2 regions of the Thermoanaerobacter ethanolicus JW 200 genome follow, and region 2 is predicted to be linked to the other one. Evidence: a T-box and tRNA genes for the amino acid it is inferred to sense, from the RefSeq annotation. Region 2 holds a T-box; the other holds one or more tRNA genes.
The links. The T-box of region 2 lies ahead of ileS (isoleucine--tRNA ligase). A T-box ahead of a tRNA ligase gene usually reads a tRNA of that ligase, here a tRNA-Ile.
Positions count from the first base shown of each region.

Region 1: it has a tRNA-Ile gene. The T-box ahead of ileS (isoleucine--tRNA ligase) is inferred to sense a tRNA for this amino acid. The anticodon was not compared.

Region 1 is NZ_CP033580.1:2,230,739-2,234,157, reverse strand. It holds gene dnaG (DNA primase) at 1-834, shown strand, start outside; gene rpoD (RNA polymerase sigma factor RpoD) at 866-1,939, shown strand; tRNA gene EB239_RS11255 (tRNA-Asn) at 1,988-2,062, shown strand; tRNA gene EB239_RS11250 (tRNA-Ile) at 2,069-2,144, shown strand; gene EB239_RS11245 (tRNA (adenine(22)-N(1))-methyltransferase) at 2,209-2,913, shown strand; gene EB239_RS11240 (Nif3-like dinuclear metal center hexameric protein) at 2,873-3,419, shown strand, end outside.
Region 2 is NZ_CP033580.1:2,076,826-2,080,244, forward strand. It holds gene ileS (isoleucine--tRNA ligase) at 1-1,650, opposite strand, end outside; T-box leader at 1,705-1,923, opposite strand; gene EB239_RS10420 (TM1266 family iron-only hydrogenase system putative regulator) at 1,982-2,227, opposite strand; gene EB239_RS10425 (DivIVA domain-containing protein) at 2,217-2,702, opposite strand; gene EB239_RS10430 (YlmH family RNA-binding protein) at 2,731-3,419, opposite strand, start outside.

The DNA.
Region 1 (3,419 bases), 150 kb from region 2:
CTTGATGAATTGAATTTAAATATAAAAGTACTGACTATTCCTTATGGGAAAGACCCTGATGAGTTTATAAAAAAAGAAGGAGTAGAAGCATTTAATCAATTAATAGAAAATGCCGATAGTTTAATTGAGTTTAAAGCAAAGGTATATAGAAAAAATCTCGACCTTGATAACCCTCAAGATAGAATAATATATGTTAAAAAAATTGCAAAAGATATTGCAAAACTTTCTGATGAAGTGAAAAGGGAAGTCTATATTTCTTCAGTGGCTAAAGTTGCTCAAATATCTGAGAATGCAGTGAGAACAGAGGTTGCTCGTTTTGTCAATAGGGAAATTGAAAAAAATCAAAAAAATATGTATATGGCTGGCAAGATAAGGCATAATATATACAGTAGCAGTAGTAAAATATCACCAGAAAAGTACTTAATTGCATTGCTACTGTATGATAATAATCTTTACAAAAGGGTGAAAGAAACAATTACTGCCGATATGCTGGAGAATGTTAAATTAAAGCCAATTTTTGAAGAAATAATGTCAAGGTTGGAGGATGGGAAAAAAACTCAAATAAATGATATTGTTTATTTATTACAAGACGAAAATCTCATATCTGATTTTAACGATATTATTAAAGCTTTTTACGAGAGTGAAAATATTACTGAACAAGCTATTGATGATATTATAAACAAGATTCTCATTAACAGTTTGGCAGTTAAAAGAGAAAAGATTAAAAGAGCCATCAATGAAGCTCATATGTTGGGGGATATAGATAAAGAAAGGCAACTTTTAATAGAATTACAAAATTGTGAAAAGGAGATGCTAAAGATAAAAAATGGCTAAAAAGAAAGAAACCCATAGGGAGGGGAAACCTATGAACAACGAAGAATTGTCTAAAGAAGCCATTACAGAACTTATCAATAAAGGAAAAAAAACTGGGATGCTCACCTACAATGAGATAATGGATTCTTTAGAAGATATTGATTTAAATCCTGACCAAATTGAGAAGGTATATGATGCTTTTGAAGACATGGGAATTGAAATTGTTGGGGAAGAACCTCGTCAGGAAGAAATAACTGAAGAAGATTTAGACTTAGACCTTTCTCTTCCTGAAGGAATCAGTATAGATGACCCTGTGAGAATGTATTTGAAGGAGATAGGCAAGATTCCTCTTCTCACTCCTGAAGAAGAGATTGAATTGGCAAAAAGAATCGAACAAGGAGACGAAGAAGCTAAAAAAAGACTTATAGAAGCCAATTTAAGATTGGTTGTAAGCATAGCAAAAAGATACGTAGGAAGAGGAATGCTTTTCTTAGATTTGATACAAGAGGGAAATTTAGGGTTACTCAAAGCAGTTGAAAAATTTGACTATAGAAAAGGCTACAAATTCAGTACTTATGCCACATGGTGGATAAGACAGGCTATCACAAGAGCTATTGCAGACCAAGCAAGAACCATAAGAATCCCTGTACACATGGTAGAAACTATCAACAAATTGATAAGAGTTCAAAGGCAATTGCTGCAGGAATTAGGTCGCGAACCTACCCCTGAAGAGTTGGCAAAAGAGATGGGTATGCCAGAAGAAAAAGTAAGAGAGATAATGAAAATAGCGCAAGAACCTGTATCTTTAGAAACTCCTATTGGGGAAGAGGAAGACAGCCACTTAGGAGATTTTATACCCGATGAAGATGCACCAGCTCCAGCAGAAGCTGCTGCTTTTACAATGCTAAAAGAACAATTGATGGATGTTCTTGATACTCTAACGCCAAGGGAAGAGAAAGTACTAAGACTTAGATTTGGCCTTGATGACGGCCGAGCAAGAACTTTAGAGGAAGTAGGAAAAGAGTTTAATGTTACAAGAGAACGCATAAGACAAATTGAGGCAAAAGCATTAAGAAAATTGAGGCATCCCAGCAGAAGCAAAAAATTAAAAGATTTCCTTGATTAAATAAGCTTCTTGACAATGGGGCAAAAATCTGTATAATTATTATTGTATTCCTCAGTAGCTCAAGGGTAGAGCAACCGGCTGTTAACCGGTAGGTTGTAGGTTCGAATCCTACCTGAGGAGCCACTTTTTGGGCCTTTAGCTCAGCTGGCAGAGCGGTCGGCTCATAACTGATTGGTCCGGGGTTCAAATCCCTGAAGGCCCACCATTTTGATAAAAAAGCATTTAGCTTTAAATGCTTTTTTATTTTTTTATACTTTTAGGAGGATTACATGAAACTTACAGAGCGATTAGGGAAAATTGCTGAATATATTCCTCATGGGTCAAAAGTTGCAGACATAGGTACTGACCATGGTTTTATTCCTGTTTACCTTATTGAAAACAAAATAGCTACCTATGTCGTTGCTTCAGATTTAAATAAAGGTTCCTTAAATAAAGCTGTAAAAGAAGTTCAGAAGCGAAATTTGCAATCTTTGATAGACACAAGGTTAGGGAATGGTCTTAATGTTTTATCTCCAGGGGAAGTAGACGTAGTTGTCATTGCAGGTATGGGAGGAATTTTGATTACAAAAATATTAGAGGAAGGAAAAGATACTGCAAAAACTATTAAGAAATTTATACTTCAACCTATGAGAGATTCAACATATTTGAGGAAATACTTAATAGAAAATGGATATAAAATTTGTGATGAGGAATTAGTGAAGGAAAATCAAAAATATTATGAAATAATAGTAGCAGAACATGGTAGACAAAAAGTCAAAAATGACATATATTATCAAGTAGGGGAAAAACTCATACAAAAAAAACATCCACTGTTAAAAGAATTTTTGCAGTATAAAATCGACAAAATGAAGAAAATCATAAATAAACTTCCTGAAACCAATGAAAAGCGTAAGCAATTAGAGGAAAAAGTAAAGAAATTCGAGGTGTTGATAAATGGGCTTGAAATGCCAAGTAATAGCTTCCATAATGGATAAACTTGCACCGCGTAAATTTGCTGAAGAGTGGGATAACGTGGGATTATTAATAGGAGATGGTTCTAAAGATATCTCAAAAGTTTTAGTAGCTTTGGATGCTACTTCTGAAGTAATTAAAGAAGCGGTTGACAAAAAAGTAGATATGATTGTAACTCATCATCCGTTAATTTTTAAGCCAATAAAAAATGTCAGAGCTGATAATCCAGTGGGCTCATTGTTAATACAACTTATTAAAAATGATATCTCGCTTTATGCAGCCCATACCTCTTTTGATATAGCTCCAAATGGGGTGAATGATATTTTGTGTAATGTCTTAGGAATATACGATAGGGAAGTTTTGGATGTCACTTATTCCGAAGGATATAAAAAAATTGCAGTTTATGTGCCACAAGGATATGAAGAAGTGGTAAGAAATGCTATGTGCAGTGCAGGCGCTGGTTTTGTTGGGAATTATAGTGATGCTACTTTTCAGGCGCGAGGCATTGGAACTTATAGACCTTTAGAAG
Region 2 (3,419 bases):
TAGGTCAGGATGAGTTTGCAACACAGCTGCATGGCTGGAGCCTGAATCAAACCACACATCCATTATATCTGTCTCTTTCCTAAACTTTGTAGAACCGCATTCGCAAGTAATCCCTTTTGGCAATATCTCTTCAGCTGACATTTCAAACCATGCATCTGAACCCTTTTGCCTGAAGATCTCTTTAACTGCATTTATTGTATCATCATTTATAAGCGGTTTCCCACACTTTTCACAGTAGAATATAGGAATTGGCACACCCCATACCCTTTGCCTTGAAATACACCAGTCTCGTCTATCTCTTACCATGTTAGTTATGCGCTCTTCGCCCCATGAAGGATACCAATTAACTTCTTTAATAGCTTTTAGTGCCTCTTCTCTAAATCCTTCCACAGAAGCAAACCACTGTTCTGTCGCCCTAAATATTATTGGACTTTTACATCTCCAACAGTGAGGATATGAGTGGGTAATACGGGTTTCTGCCACTAATGCATTAGCTTTTTTCAAGTCTTCCTTTATGACCTTGTTAGCCTCTTCATAATACAGCCCAGCATATCCTGGCGCTTTATCTGTAAAATATCCCTTATCATCTATTGGATTTAAAACATCAAGACCATACTCTTGCCCAACTAAAAAGTCTTCTTCACCATGGCCGGGAGCAGTATGAACACATCCAGTACCAGCTTCTAAAGTTACATGCTCACCCAAGATTATTAAAGAATCTCTGTCATATAAAGGATGGGTAGCCTTCATGCCCTCCAAATCTTTTCCTTTAAATACAGCAACTATTTCATAATCTGAAAGGTTAGCTTCTTTCTTTACAGTATCTAACATATCTTTTGCCATTATATATACTTCGTCTCCAAACTTTGCAAGCGCATAATCAAACTCTGGATTTAAAGCAATTGCAAGGTTAGCCGGAATAGTCCATGTAGTAGTTGTCCATATTACAAAATACACATTATTAAGATTCTCAACAATTCCCTTGAATTTCCCTAAATCATCTTTAACTCTAAATTTTACATAAATAGAATCAGAGGTTTCATCAAAGTATTCAATTTCTGCTTCTGCCAAAGCAGTCTCACAGCTGGGGCACCAATATACAGGCTTTAGACCTTTATAGATATACCCCTTCTTTGCCATTTCACCAAATACTTCTATCTGTTTAGCTTCATACTCCGGATTCAAGGTAAGATAAGGATTATCCCAATCTCCCCTTACTCCCAATCTTTTGAATTGAGCTTTTTGCTTTTCAATCTGAGAAAAAGCAAAATCCCTACACACTTTTCTAAATTCTGTAGGACTTACTTCATGCCTTTTTATACCTAAAGTTTTTATAGCTTGCTGTTCAATAGGAAGACCGTGTGTATCCCATCCTGGCACATAAGGAGCATCATAACCCCTCATTGTTTTGTATTTCACTATAATGTCTTTTAATACCTTATTCATAGCAGTTCCAATGTGTATATCTCCATTAGCATAAGGCGGCCCATCGTGTAAAATATATTTTTCCTTGCCTTTATTTTTTTCCAATGTTTTATGATAAATATCCATTTCTTCCCATCTTTTTAATATCTCTGGCTCTCGTGTTGGCAAATTAGCCTTCATAGGAAAATCTGTCCTCGGCAAATTAAGTGTCTTGTTGTAATCCACTGAACATTACCTCCTCTTCAAATATTATCTTTCAAACTAAAAATAAAACTTCTCGTCAGGGACGAGAAGTTCGCGGTACCACCCTACTTATTAAGACAAAGAAAAACTTTGCCTTAATCTCTCATTTAAGATAACGGGAAACCCGGCACAGCTTACTGTAGTTCAGCCTGCAGCTCCGAGGTGATTTTCAGTAGAAACGAACTTATTGGCTCGCACCTACCGCCAACTCTCTGGAAGTCGCTTCTACTTACTCGTCCTCATCATAGCTTTTAACAATATTTTTTACACAATTATATAATACCACAAGTTTTTCGTCAATAGTATGCATATCTCATGCAGTCAGAGCAGATTTCACTTTTACACCAGGAAGACTTCCAAGTTTACCAGTAAGAGCCCCTATTTCATCCGTTGTACCATCAACTATTAAAGCGATAACCGATACTCCCCTATCTTTATAAGGTATACCCATTCTCCCTACAATAATGTGGCCGTACTCACTCAATATGTGATTTACCCTATCTGCCACATTTTCTCTATTTTGAACCAATATTCCAACAACCCCTAATCTATTCTGCATCCTTCTCCTCATCCTCATCTGGAATCAATTCTTTCTCATCTATTGAAAGTATTGATTCCAACTGGGCTTCTAAAAGAGATTTAAATTTCGCTTTAAAAACATTTAATTGCTTGCGATATCTTTCTAACTCCATTCTTATTCTTACAACTTCTTGATTTGCCTTCTCTAATATTTTTTCTGCATTTTGTTGTGCATTTTGTATGATAAGTTGTGCTTCTTTTTCTGCATTTCTTTTCAATTCCTCTGCAGTATTTTGAGCAACAATCAAAGTATTGTTTAAAGTGTTCTCCATATTTATGTAGCTTTGAAGTTTTTCATTCATTATATTAATTCTATCTTTTAACTCCGCATTTTCTTTGTATAACATCTCATAGTCTTCCATAATTTTATCCAAAAACTCGTCCACTTCCTCTTCATTATAACCCCTAAAAGACCGCCTAAATTCTTTATTATGTATATCCATAGGCGTCAGCATAATATTTACCTCCTTTTCTTTTGTAACATTATATAAACCTTAGAATATGTACAGAAACGCGACCTTTTTTTGTATTACCTCTCACTTCTTCTAATCTAATTCTTCCAAAACCACGTAAAGAAATTACATCTCCCTCTTTTACTTCTGAAGAAGGGTCCTCTGTATACTCCCAATTTATTTGAAGAAGACCGGACTTTATAAGTTCTGAAGCCTTCGTCCTTGATATACCAAAACCTGCAGCTGCCACACTGTCAACCCGTAGTGAGGCTACGGTAGAAAAAATGTCCTTATATTTTATTTCAGGTTCTATCACATCTTTCAAGTCAATTGAATTAACTCTTACCTTCTCTTTCCCGACTTTAAAAAGGTTCATAAGTACATAACTTTCCACATCTTTATGTAACAATATGTCACATTTATCCTCTTTTACAATTATATCGCCTATTTTTTGTCTTTTTATCCCTAACCCTAAAAGTGAACCCAACACATCTCTATGAGATAGCTTAGAAAAATTGCCTTCAATTCTTACAGCGCAAATAGGGGTATCTTCCGGCTGTAAAAAATCGGGGTAAATAATTGCTATCTTTCTTTCTGCTAAAGGATATCCTCCATCTAGATTATAGTTTATATCTTGCTGTCGATACTTTAATATAGTTTTTTCAAAAATTTTTTGTTCAGAGAGGCTTAAAAAGTCTGTATATTTTACTCTTTTAGATT